3 regions of the Pseudodesulfovibrio mercurii genome follow, and region 2 is predicted to be linked to each of the others. Evidence: predicted binding sites of a transcription regulator. Region 2 holds the regulator's gene; each other region holds the start of a gene.
The links. Region 2 encodes sigma-54, which starts transcription at its own class of promoters, with help from an activator protein. Its sites were predicted from a motif close to CTGGCACGGNNNNTGCTT; they were not measured.

Region 1 (4,474 bases), 750 kb from region 2:
GTCCTGGGGTCATGGGTGACCACGACCACGGCGCGGTCGCCCCGCTTGGCCAGGGAGTGCATCAGCTCCATGACCTGCTGGCCGTTGACCGAGTCCAGGGCGGCCGTGGGTTCGTCGGCCAGGATGACCTGCGGCGACCCGGCCAGGGCGCGGGCGATGGCCAGGCGCTGTTTCTGCCCGCCGCTCATGGTCCCGGGCTTGACCTGGGCCTTGTCGTCCAGGCCCACGTCGGCCAGGGTCTTCATGGCCGTCTCCCTGGCCCGGCGGCGGGTGTAGCCCCGCAGGTCCAGGGCGACCATGACATTTTCGAGGACGTTGAGGGTCGGGAACAGGTTGTATTCCTGAAAGATGTAGCCGAGGTTGTCGAGCCGGATCCTCCCCAGGGCCCGCTCGGACAGGCCGGACACGTCGTGTCCCGCCACGGTGATGGAGCCCGAGGTGGGCTTGAGGATGCAGCCCATGATGGACAGGAGGGTGGTCTTGCCGCTGCCCGACGGGCCCATGAGCATGAGCACCTCTCCCCGGACCACGTCCAGGGTGGCGTCGCGCAGGGCATACTCCTGGTTGCCCGCCGGGCCGTAGGCCTTGGATATGCTCCGGAGTTCGATGGCCGTCTTCGTCGTCATCCTACCTCCCCTTGAAGACCAGGATCGGGTCGAGCGCCATGACCTTGCGGATGGAGATCACCGCAGAGCTGACGCACATGAACAGGGTAAGAAAGAACATGCCCCCGCCCAGCAGGGGGGGGATGACGATGGCCGTTGCCGTGAAATCGCTGAGCCGGGAGACCATGATCGAGATGGTGATGCCGAACCCGTAGCCGAGCACGGCGCTCAGGGACGCCTGGGTGAGCAGGATGCCGTATATGTAGGAATTGGGCGCGCCCATGGCCTTGAGGGTGGCGAACTCCGCGATGTGGTCCAGGGTGGTGGCGTACAGGGTCTGGGCCACGATGACCGTGCCAACAACGAGGCCGAGGAAGGCGGCGATGAGGATGCCCGTGCCAGCGCCGGTGTTGAACATCCAGTACCGCTGGGTCTTCCAGCTGAACTCCCCGGTGGTGTAGACGTCCACGCCCTGCACGTGTCGGCGGATGGAGTCGCGCAGGGCCTCGGGGGAGACGCCCTTGTCCGCTTTCACCAGAATGTATGTGAATTCGCCGGGTTTCAGGCTCGAAACCTTCCAGGCCGTGTCCAGATTGGCGAACACGAAGGGCGAGGTGGTGAAGGACCGGATGCCCTGGGTGAACCCGACCACGCGGGCCCGCTTGTCGTTGATCTCCACGACCACCCCCTGCCTGGGGACGCCGAGCTTGTCCACGTAGAGCTGGTCCGGGATGATGCCGTCGCGCAGGTCCAGGAGGTCGGTGGACCCGGCCACCATGCCCCAGGGGCCGCCCATGCCCTTGGCCGGTTCGAAGCCGATGATCTGGATCGACTCCTGGCCGCCGTCCGGCTTTTTCCAATTGGCGAACTGGGTGATGAACTTGGCGGCCCGGGCCACGCCCGGCGCGGACAGCGTATCGTAATACTTGCTCTCCTTGAGGGGCAGGGCGATGTCGAAGTTCTTGACGCCCGGCGAGGTCACCCAGACGTCGGCCCCGGAGTGGTCGATGACCGACGAGATGGTCGTGGTGAACCCGAGGAAGAGGCCCACCTGGATGGTGATCAGGACCACGGAAAAGACGATTCCGGTCAGGGTCACGACCAGACGGAGCTTGTCGTGGAAAAGATTCTGGCAGGCGATGGTGGCGATCATTGTGGTCCGATTGTTCTCGTTGATGGCTATATCAAATAGCAAATTTCGCGCCGGGGTGCCAACCGGAAAGATATGGCCCCCACAGGCTCATCGTCCACGACTTTTGTGCAAAAAAACGCAAATCGAGGTGAGATCGGACACGCTCAAGTCCTGCCCGATGCATTGTGTCCGGAAATGACCCTCGTTTTGATCCGGGAAAAGCGGACAACTCGCTTATTCATAATATATCTATTCGATATATATATGAATAATGCCATAAGTTCAGGTTGAGGGTGCGTGCATTGATAAAATCAATGGTAAAATGGTTTATGTATCGACATCGATATCAATTCGCTGGAAATGACCGTTCGATACAGAAATAAACGTCATGATCTGTGGAAAACTATCGGGACTTTTTTTTAGAATTTTTCTCGTCTTTTTTTAGAAAGCTGATTGCCTTCCGGGATCATTTTTCGGGGAAAACGGAAAGTCCGGATAAACCGGACTTCAGGGGGGTCCGTTTCGTTTAATATAAGGAATATATCTAGCTTAAACATTCGTTTTTAATGTATTTTTTTGTGAACAGTCCTCCTGGCATGATTCTGGCTATATGGTGGGCTCCGCCTGAGGAATCGGAGCATCATATTTGGAGGATGCCGTGAAACTGAAGAATTTTGTCTACCTGACCATGATCATTGTCCTTCTTGCCGCATGCGGGAAGAACGACGTCGCCAATATGCTGGAAGAGGGCGAGCAGTACCGGAACGACGGCAACTATTCCGGCGCCATCGTCATCTACAAGACGATCCTCGATGAGCACCCCAATGAACTGAAGGCCCGGCTCGGTCTGGCCAAGTCGTACCTGGCCACCGGCAAGCTGGACCAGGCGCGCAAGAATTTCGAAAAGTACCAGCTGCAAAATCCGTATGATAAGGAATTGGGGTACGACCTGGCCCGTCTGGAGCGGCTTTCCCAGAACAAGCCCAAGGCCCTGGAGTACGCGGCCGCGTATTGCAAGGATTACCCCGAATCCGTGGAGGGCGCACTGCTCTTCGGGCACCTGCTGCTTGAGGGCGGCAATGACGTGCAGGCCGAGGAATGGTTCAGCAAGGCGCTCCAGCTGGCCCCCGAGAACACCGAGGCGCGCATCGGCCTGGCCCAGGTCTACAAGAGCCGGGGCCGGAAGGACGCCGCGGACAAGGCCATCGCCGAGGTCCTGGCCAAGGACCCGACCAACCGCGAAGCCCTGTACTTCAAGGCCGGCCGCGAGCTGGAGGATAAGAACAAGAAGGCCTACCGGCAGACCTTCACCGCCATCAGCGACGCCTATCCCCATGACGCCTACGCCAAGTATATCAAGGCCCAGGCCATGCTGGAGGAGAAAAAGTTCGACACCGCGGCCCAGTTGGCCAAGGAACTCCGGTCCATGGCGCCCAAGATGCCGTACGCCGACAAGACCGTCGGTTTGTCCATGTATTTGCAGAAGAACTACCAGGAGGCCATCAACGCCTACCACAAGGCCATATCCATCCGGCCCGACGCGGATTCGTATTTCTTCCTGGGCCTGAGCTACTACGCCGTGGGCGATCTGGAAACGGCCATCAGCCATCTCCGGGTGGCCGCGGACCGCGCCGACGACTATCTCAAGGCCCGTGAGATGATCTCCATGATCCTCCTGCAGCAGCACCGGGTTGACGAGTCCATGGCCGAGGCCCGCAAGGTCCTGGAAAAGGACGCCGACAACGTCGCCGCCCGGATGACCCTGGCCGACGCCCTGACCATGAAGGGCGAGACCGAAGAGGCCATCGAGCAATACGAGGCCGTGACCAAGAACCGGCCCGACGACAGCGCGACGTACCTCAAGATGGGTGCGCTGAACTATGCCATGGGCAACATGAAGCAGGCCGAGACCGACCTGGCCCGCGCCGTGACCGCTTCGCCGGATTCCATCCGGCCCATGATCATTCTGTCCGCCTTCTACATCAAGAACGGTGAGAAGGACATGGCCCGGGCCACCCTCGAAGGCGGCCTGAACGGCAGCAAGACGGACTCCGTGCTCTATTTCCTGCTCGGACGGGTGGAACTCTCGGACAACAACGTCGACAAGGCCAAGGAATATCTGACCAAGGCCAAGGAGAGCAATCCGGATAATTCCGATCCGTACATAACCCTCGCCGCCCTGCACCTGGCCCAGAAGAACCCCGAGGGCGCGCTCACGGAATACACGGCCCTGCTCGAGCGCAAGCCCGACTACGTCCGCGCCTGGCTGGGCAAGGCCCTGGTGCTGCAACTCCTGCATCGCCCGGATGAGGCGGAGGCGAGCTTCCAGGAAGCGCTCAAGACCAACAGTCCCGAGGCCTACCTCAGCTATGCCGGCAGCCTGGTGCGCGGCGGCAAGCCGGACCAGGCCCTGGCCGTGCTCGATGACGGACGCGGCAAGCTGCCCTTCAACGCCTCGTTGGAGCGTCTCCGGGCCCAGGTCCTGCTGTCCATGAAGCGGTACGAAGACGTGCTGCAACTCTGCGACGAGTTGGAAGAGCACAGCCGGAGCGCGGCCCTGGGCCTGCGCACCCGGACCTATATGCTCAAGGGCGACTTCGACAAGGCCGTGGGTTCGGCCAAGCAGATCATCGAATTCTACCCCGACCAGCCGTTGGGGTACCTGACCCTGGCCGATATCTACGGCGGGGCGGGCGACAAGGCCAACCAGTTGGCGACCCTGGAAGAAGGACAGAAA
Region 2 (4,474 bases):
GGGATTGTCCAGGACGTAGTCGGACACGGCCTTGTCCAGGCCGGACAGGGAGCGCAGGGACTTGTCGAAATATGGATTGGGCAGGAAGCGGAGGTCGAAGACCAGGTCCGCCTCGGACGGCACGCCGTACTTGAAGCCGAAGGTGATGATGTGCACCCGCATGCCCAGCCCCACGTCCTCCAGGGCCGACCACTTGGTCTGGATGACCCGGCGCAGGTCGTGGATGGAGTAGTCCGTGGTGTCCAGGACCAGGGCCGCGCCCGAGCGGACAGGCGCCAGGAGCTTCTTCTCCATCTCCAGGGCCGCTTCCAGGCCGAGGTTGCGGCTCTCCAGCGGATGGGGACGGCGGGTGGTGGCGTAGCGGCGGACCAGTTCGGCCATCTTGGCCTCGAGAAAGAGGACCTGCGGGGTGATGCCCAACTCGGCGAACCCCTCCAGGGCCTTTCCCCAGCCGTCCACGAACTCGAACTGGCGCAGGTCCATGCCGAGCGCCATGCCGCGGTACTTGGTGTCGAAGGTCAGGATGAGCTCGGCCAGCTTGGGCGACATCTCGGAGGGCAGCCCGTCGATACAGAAAAATCCCAGGTCCTCGAAGACCTTGAGGGCGGTGCTCTTGCCGGACCCGGAAAGTCCGGTGACGATCACCACGGGAAAGGGATTGGTCGAGGTCAACGGAGTCCGCCCATGGAGTTACACGCTCTTGAGGAGGGCCCAGAGCCCTTCGACGTCCTCGGCCGACAGGAACGCCTTGCGGAATTCCTCGTCCTTGAGGAGACGGGATATCTGGGCCAGGACGCGCAGGTGCATGCCCGCCACCTGCTCCGGGGCCAGGACCAGGAAGAAAATGGTACAGGGCCTGTGGTCGAGAGCCTCGAACTCCACGCCCTTGAGGCTGCGGCCCACGACCACGATGACCTTTCCCAGATCCTCAAGCTTGCCGTGGGGGATGGCGATGCCGTCGCCGATACCGGTGGAGCCCAGCCCCTCGCGGTCGAGAAGGACACGGACCGCATGGTCCGTGTCCATCTCTGGATATTGCTCGCCCAGGGGGGCGACGAGTTCTTGCAGCACGTCCGACTTGGTCTCGGACTTGAGCTCGGGAAGGATCAGTTCCTTCGCCAGGTAATCACTGAGTTTCATGCTTAGTTACCGGGGTCTATGAGGCCGTAATCGCCGTTCTTTCTCTTGTAGATAACGTTGACGCCATCGGTCTCCGCGTTGAGGAAGACCAGGAATTCCTTGTCGCGGGCATCAAGCTGCATGGCGGCCTCTTCCACGGACATGGGCTTGGGCTCGTATGCATCGCTGCCGACGATGGTGGGCGACGAACCGGAAGCAAGGTCCTCGTAGGACAGGTAGTTCATCTGCACCAATTTATTGGGACTCGCCTGCCTGGGGCGATTCTTCATCTTTTCACGCATCTTGCGAAGCTGGGCTTCCAGCTTGTCCAGGACCATGTCTATGGTGGAGTACATGTCTTCCGAGTCTTCATAGGCCGAGATGTGAATGCGATCCGAGTTCAGGATCACGTCCGCCTTGTGGCGGAACTTATCGACCAGCAGGTTGACCTGGAGATCTGCCTCCGCATCGGAAACGTATTTCGCTACCTTTTCAAAACGCTTTTCCGCATACCCCTTGAGGTGATCGGAAGGCTCGAAGTTCTTGAAAGTGAAGCTGATGTTCATACGCTGCCTCCTGGTTGTGAGTGCCAAGCAGGGACTAGAAGTACTGCTTGCGTTTTGAAGACGAAGCAATGCCCATTGCCGAGCGGTATTTGGCGACCGTACGCCGGGCGATGTTCACTTCCAGCTTTTCCTGGAGGATCTCGCCGATGCGCTCGTCGCTGAGCGGTTTCTTCGTGTCTTCGTCTGCGATCATTTGCTTGATGAGCGCCTTGACGCTCTCCGAACCCACCTGGGAACCGTCGTTCAGGTCCAGGGCCGAGTTGAAGAAGAACTTCAGCTCGAAGATGCCGTGAGGGGTCGAAACATACTTGTTGGTCGTGATTCGGCTCACGGTGGACTCGTGCATCTCGATGTCTTCCGCCACCTCCTTGAGGATCAGGGGTTTGAGTTTCGTCACGCCTTCCTCGAAGAAGGCCCTCTGGAAGCCGACAATGCTTTCGACTACTTTATACAGGGTTCGCTGCCGCTGGTACAGACTTTTCATCAACCATGCGGCGGAACGCATCTTTTCCTGAAAATATTCCTTCTCCTTGTCGGCCGCGCCCTTCATGGAATCCATGTAGAAGGTGTTCATCTGAAGGCGGGGCATGCCGTCCTCGTTGAGGATGATGACGAAGTCCTCGCCGTACTTGTAGACGAAGACGTCGGGGCTGACATAGTGCGGTTCGGTGCTGGAAAAATTGGCGCCCGGCATGGGGTCGAGGGTCTGGATCAGGTCCAGGTAGGCCTTGAGGTCCTCCATGGAGATCTTGAACTTGCGGGCCAGGGGCTTGTAGCGGTTCTTCTCCAGGTCCTCCAGGTGGTCGCGCACCAGGGAGATGAGCGTCGGATCGTCGTAGCCCAGGACCTCCATCTGGACCAGCAGGCACTCCTGCGGGGTGCGGGAGCCGACGCCCACGGGGTCGAGATGCTGGATGCGGGTCAGGACGGACTCGACCTCCTCCGGGGTGGCCTGGACCATGGCGGTCAGTTCCTCCATGGAGGCCTGGAGGTAGCCGTTGGAGTCGAGATTGCCGAGGATGACGTCGCCGATGGCCAGTTCGTGCTCGGTGAAGCTGGACAGGCGCATCTGCCAGTTGAGATGCCCTTCCAGGGAGGGCTTGGAGGCCAGGCGGGCTTCGAAGGACATGCCCTCCTCCGGCATCTCCAGGTCGCGGGACAGGGCCTGCTTGGAGGTGGAGGAGAATTCGCCGAGGTAGTTCTCCCAGTCCGCGTTGCGGACCAGTTCCTCCTCGGCCTGGGATTCGGTCAGGACCTCCGCCTTGTCCGGGACCTCGGTCTCGGTCTCGGTCTCGTCCAGGAAAGGATTCTCCAACAATTCCTGCTGCACCGTCTCCAGCAGTTCAAGCCGCGAAAGTTGCAGCAGCTTGATGGCCTGCTGCAACTGGGGCGTCATGACCAGTTGCTGTGAGAGCTTGAGCTGTTGCCGAAGTTCCAATCCCATGATTCATCACCCGCTTGAGGTTGTATTTATCGGCTGCCGGATAACGAAAATTTTTTTCATTCGGCAGCCATTTTTTTCAGTTCGACTATGTCACAGTGAATTAAAGGATGCAACACAATTGTGATAACATCCTGTTTCTATTGCAAATTCAACGGGCATATTTCTGGTATGAAAAAAGTGTACCAACCTTTGCGAACGGTGTAAATCGGGAAAGCGGAAAAAGATGCGGAAAAGGCTCAGAGACGGAAATCCTCGCCCAGATATATCTGCCGGGCGCGGCTGGACTTGACGATCTCGTCCGGCCCTCCCTCCAGGATGACCGTGCCCTCGTAGACCAGGTAGGCGCGGTCGCAGATATTCAACGTCTCCCTGACGTTGTGGTCGGAAATGAGGATGCCGATCTCCATGGACTTGAGCACGGAGATGATCTCCTGGATGTCGATGACCGCGATGGGGTCGATGCCCGCGAAGGGCTCGTCCAGGAGGATGAACTGGGGGGCGAGGATGAGCGCCCTGGCGATCTCGAGCCTGCGCCGCTCGCCGCCGGACAGGAACATGGCCGCCTGGTCCGCCAGCTTGGTGATGGTGAACATCTCCAGGAGCTCGTCGGCCCGGACGCGCTGCTGCTTCGAGGTCAGGCCGGTCTGCTCCAGGATGATCTGGAGGTTCTGGCGCACGGTCAGCTTGCGGAAGATGGAGCTCTCCTGGGGCAGGTAGCTGACCCCCATGCGGGCGCGCTCGTGCAGGGGCTTGTCCGTAAGCGGCCGCCCGTTCAGGGTGACCTCGCCGGTGTTGGGCTGGACGATGCCCACGAGCATGTAGAACGTGGTCGTCTTGCCCGCTCCGTTGGGGCCGAGCAGGCCGACCACCTCGCGGGCGTTGAGCTCGATGTTGATCCCGTGGACGACCTCTTTCTGGCCGTACCGCTTGGACAAATTGGTGGCACGCAGTCCTTCCGCCATCTACTGCACCTTGAGATTGCCGGGGGTCATGAAGATGGCCTTGACGCGCTGCTCGCCGCCGATGACCTCGGACCGGTCGTCCTTGATGTGGAAGTTGATGACTTCGCCGGTCAGGGAGTTGGGGCCGTCCTGAAGCTTGGGATTCCGCTCCATCTTGAGCAGCTGCGGACCCACCAGGTAGGTCAGCTTGCCGCAGGTCCCCTCGGTGGTCCCCTTTTTGGCCCGGACGTTGCCCTCGGCCACGATGCGGTCCACGCTGTCGGCGGAGAACTTCTTGTCGGTCCTGGCCGAGAGGTAGGCCGAGAGCTTGTCGGCCCACAGGGTCAGCTCGCCGTGGGTGGCGACCACGTTGCCCACGAAGGCGATGACCTTGCCGGTCTCGT
Region 3 (4,474 bases), 1.2 Mb from region 2:
CAGCAGCGAGTTCGCCGCGTCGATACCGGCGGTCATGATCGGGTTGACCTGCGGATAGCGGGTTCCCCCGGCCTCCTCGCACATGCCCTTTTCGATGCAGCCGTCGTACATCACCGAGCGCAGCACGCTGGGAACCACCTGGAGGCGGGCCATCTGCGACAGGTCGGAATGCTTGCGCGAGACGGTGAAGAGGTGCTTCAACTGGCACTTGTAGGCGTCGTACAGCTCATCGAAGCTCTGGAACGAGGTGATGTCGCCGGTCTCCACGCCCAGTTGCTTCTTGGTCCGCGGGTCCTTGCCGTTGTACATCACCATTTCTATGATCTTGGCGAGACAGGGCTGGTCCTCCTGGGTGATGAAGCTGCCCTTGCCGCAGATGCCGGTGGATACGCAGCCGTAGTTGCCGCAGTTGCGGGCGTCCTCCAGGGTGATGCCGTCCTTGTATTGGGCGAAACGGGCCAGGGTGCGCTCGATCACGGCGGTGTTGTTGAGGATCTGGGGCTGGCCCGAGCCGCCGCGGATGCACTGCACGACCTTGCCCATGTAGGACTCGGACAGCTTCGGATGATAGAGCAGGGTCAGGGTCGGCTGGATGCCGCGCGCTTGGATCTGGGTCTCGAGCAGCAACACCTCGAGTTCGGTGCTGGCGTCGCGTCCGTCCTTGTCCAGGCCGCCGATGGTCATGGTCTGGCCGGTGTGGCCGGAAAGGGTCTTGGCGTAGGAGCCGCCCTGGTACTCGGCCAGCTCCATGTGCTTGATCCATTGCAGCTTCAGCAGGGCCACGACCTGCTCACGGTTCAGCTTACCCTCTTCGATGTCCTTCTTGTAGAAGGGATACATGTACTGGCCGAAACGGCCGGGCGAGGTGGCGCAGGCCATCTGCTCGGTCTCGATGCACACGTGCATGAACCAGAAGGACTGGATGGCCTCGCGGAAGTTGCGGGCCGGGAATTCGGGCACGCGGCGGCAGATCTCCGCGATCTCCAGGAGTTCGGCCTTGTTCTTGGGGTCGGTCTCCTCGGCGGCGGCATTTTCCACCAGTTCGGCGTAGCGGTGCGAATGGGCGATGACGGCCTCGCAGACCACGATCATGGAACGGTAGAGGTCGAAACGCTCCTTGTCCGCCAGCGTGGTGGGACAATTGCGCAGGCGCTCCTTCAGGTCGTCGAGAACGGCGCGCATGCCGTGGTTCAGGACCTTGGGGTAGTCGGCGATGCCGGAGCCGCTGGCCACGCTGACGTTCTCGTAGAACATGCCGGCCTTGTGGTAGGGGTGCGAATCGAACCCGAACATATCCTTGAACATCTTGTTGTTCAGGTCGATGCAGGTGCGTCCCTTCCATTCCTTGTAGGTCTGCTTCAGCAGGTCCTCGGTCTCCCGGGGAATCTTCATTTCGCCAAGAGACGTCATCTTGGCCATCTGCATCTCGTCCTTGATCCACTGGACGTTCCACTCCGGATAGGGATAGACGCCGCAACGCGTGCCCGTGAGGGTGCCGACGATGGGGTTGCCGTCGAGAAAAATCTTCTTCTGGGTCAGCACCCGCTCAAGCAGCCTGGCGCGGATGTATACAACGGGCTCACCGTTGTACTCGGTGTATACATCGTGCAGGAACTGGAGGCGCTCCGGGTCCATCACCTGAGGCGCTTCCATTAAAAAGTCCTTGTATTCCTTGAACCTCGCGTTAATCGTCTCCCAGTTGATCTTGTACGCCGTGGGGCCTGTGGCCACCTTTGTCATGTCGAAAGGCATGCTCGCCACTGCATCTATGGCCTGCTTCTTGGAGTTGTTGGACTCGATTTGCGTCATAGCGATTTCTCCCGGTTTGGGTTTTGTACATTTACGCCGCAAATGGGGCGAATACCTTGCCGGGTAGCACAAGGCGTGCCAGTCGGGTGTTTTGCTTAACATCCTTGATTTTTGGGACTATTTTAGAGAAAACCCCGATGAGGGAGAGCAATATCTCTTTGCGATTAGGAGGAAATCTTTCTTTTAGAAAAGATTCCTTTCGCCCGGCCGCCGGGGCGGGTCGGTGGTGTCGGCGAAGGCGGCTCAGTAGCCGTCGGAGATGTCGAGCGTCTTGATGCGGTACCGAAGGCCAGCCGCCGTCATCCGGAAGATGCGGGCGGCCTTGGCGACGTTGCCGCCGGTCACGCGCAGCACGTTCTGGATGCAGTGGCGCTCATAGTCGTTCAGACATTGCTTGAGGGGGACGACCTCGCCGCGCTGCACCTCGGCGTAGTCGAAATAGGACCTGACGGCGCTCGCTTCGACCGGAACGGACGCGGTGGAGGCCGCCGGTGCGGCAGCGTGTTCCGCATGCATGTGCGCCTTCCGGAAGTGCGGCGGCAGACACGAGTCGGTGATGACGTCCGCGGAACCGAGCATGACCAGACAGCATTCGATGACGTGCGCCAACTCGCGGATGTTGCCCGGCCAGCTGTATTCCAGGAATTGCTGGAACACGTCGTCCGAGAAACGGATCGACTTGTGATCGGCGCGCAGATCCGAGACCTCGACGAAGGAGTGGGCCAGGATGGGGATGTCGTCCTTGCGCTCGCGCAGGGGCGGAATCTCCAGACCGACCACGGCCAGCCGGTAGAAGAGATCGAGGCGCAGGATGCCGCGCTCCACGGCGGCCAGGGGCGGCTCGTTCAGCACGCTGACGATGCGGACATCCACCGGAATCTCCGAATAGGAGCCGAGGCGGCAGACGCGTTTTTCCTGCAGAACCCGCAACAGCTTGGTCTGCAGGGTCAGGGGCATGGAGTTCAGCTCGTCGAGCAGGAGGGTGCCGCCGTCGGCCTTTTCGAAAAGGCCGGCCTTGTCCGTGGCGTCGGTATAGGCTCCCTTGACGGTGCCGAACAGAATGCCTTCCAGCAGGTTCTCCGGAATGGCCGCGCAGTTGACGGGGATGAACGGCTTGCCGCTTCGCTCGCTTTCGGAGTGGATGCCTTGGGCGAAAACCTCCTTGCCCACACCCGATTCTCCCCAGATCATGACCGATGCCGAGGTCTTCGCGGCGGCCTTGGCCGCATGGATGACGTCAAGCAGCTGCGCGTTGCGGCCCACGATGCTGTCAAAGGTATAGAGGCCGGAGGTATGGCCGGAAAAGGCCGGGGCCTTGCATCTGTCCCGTTTGCCATTGATCAGGGTGGGGCCGAGCCAGATGATGAACGCGATGCAGCCGTCTATTTCGCCGTTGTCGAAGAGAGGGAAAAAATCGGTGACCGTGCTGGCCAGATAGTTGTTCGTGGTCTTGTACCAGTAGGCGCGTTTCAGCAGGGGGGCCTTCTTCTGGAGGCACTCCATGGTCGGAATGAGATCGCGTTCGTGGGGGAGATAGAGGTTCGTGATGTGTTGGCCCACTACGTTGATGTGGGTGAACCCATCCGTGCGGCGCTGTATGGAGTTCATGTATTCGCAGACGCCCTGGGCGTTGACCACGGCTACCCCTACGGCCATGGATTCCCATAGGGCCTGCATTTCTGGTGTCAAAACGATTTTTCGGCTGACGTTACGCAGTGTGCCTATGTCGAAGTCCTTCATCGTTCATTCTCTCCATTCGCTTCTCACGTCCGGTTATGGATTTTTGGCCGATTGTTCAACGAATTGCAAGGAGATGGCCAGACAGAGAGGATCAGGGCTCCTCCCATGAGACAGGCGATGCCGACGACCGCATGCGGCGTGACCGCCTCGTTCAGGCAAAGGAAGCCGAGCAGCGCGGCGCAGAGCGGTTCGGCCAGTCCCAGGGTGGCGGCCGTCGGAGCCGGAGTGGTGCGGAGCCCGCCGAGCATGAGCGTGAACGCGAGAGCGGCCGTGACCAAGCCGAGGTCCAGCGCAACGGCAATGCCCGTGCCCGAGGCCAGCCAGCGCATGGGCGACAGGAAGAGAAACGGCGAAAGGCAGAGGCCGCACAGCAGACAAACCTCCATGATGCCGGTTTCCGGGGCGTAGCGCAGCAATGGCTTGCTGAAAACCACGTAGACGGCGTACGCGAACCCGGCCCCGATGGAAGGCAGCAGGGAGCGAAGCCGGTCCGGCGAGCCGTCCGTCCAGTTCAGGAGCACCAGGCCGAACAGGGCGACGATGGTGGCCGGATACCACGCTCGCGCCGGTCTTTCCGCGTTGACGATCCAGTTCAGTACGGCGACGGCGATGGGCGAGATGCCGATGCTCATCACCGTGCCCAGGGCCACGCCCGCCGTATTCGTTCCCTTGAAGAAAAGCAGTTGATAGGCGGCCAGGGCAAGGGTGGGCGGCAGCAGGTCCCGCGCGCTCCAGCTGCCTCGTTTCGGCAGGATGCCCCGCCAGGCGCACCAGGCTGCCAGTGCCGCGCCGCCGATCAGCATGCGTACGGCGCCGACGGCGAGCACGGAGGCTCCGTCGGCGACCACCAGCGCGGAGGCGAAGCCCGTGGTGCTGAAACAGAGCGCGCCGGAGAGGATGAGCAGCGGCCCGCCCGCATGGATGG

Region 1: prsT (XrtA/PEP-CTERM system TPR-repeat protein PrsT) is a predicted target of sigma-54. The motif match lies at 2,329-2,346, and genes of this name have one in related genera.
Region 3: DND132_RS08020 (glycyl radical protein) is a predicted target of sigma-54. The motif match lies at 1,874-1,891, and genes of this name have one in related genera.

What each region holds. Positions count from the first base shown of each region.
Region 1 is NC_016803.1:1,334,908-1,339,381, reverse strand. Features, by position in the region: gene DND132_RS06170 (ABC transporter ATP-binding protein) at 1-626, opposite strand, end outside; gene DND132_RS06165 (ABC transporter permease) at 628-1,758, opposite strand; gene prsT (XrtA/PEP-CTERM system TPR-repeat protein PrsT) at 2,396-4,474, shown strand, end outside.
Region 2 is NC_016803.1:587,420-591,893, forward strand. Features, by position in the region: gene rapZ (RNase adapter RapZ) at 1-672, opposite strand, end outside; gene DND132_RS02760 (PTS sugar transporter subunit IIA) at 691-1,140, opposite strand; gene hpf (ribosome hibernation-promoting factor, HPF/YfiA family) at 1,143-1,685, opposite strand; gene rpoN (RNA polymerase factor sigma-54) at 1,720-3,129, opposite strand; gene lptB (LPS export ABC transporter ATP-binding protein) at 3,366-4,091, opposite strand; gene DND132_RS02780 (LptA/OstA family protein) at 4,092-4,474, opposite strand, start outside.
Region 3 is NC_016803.1:1,759,102-1,763,575, reverse strand. Features, by position in the region: gene DND132_RS08020 (glycyl radical protein) at 1-1,752, opposite strand, end outside; gene DND132_RS08015 (sigma-54 interaction domain-containing protein) at 2,053-3,465, opposite strand; gene DND132_RS08010 (DMT family transporter) at 3,573-4,474, opposite strand, start outside.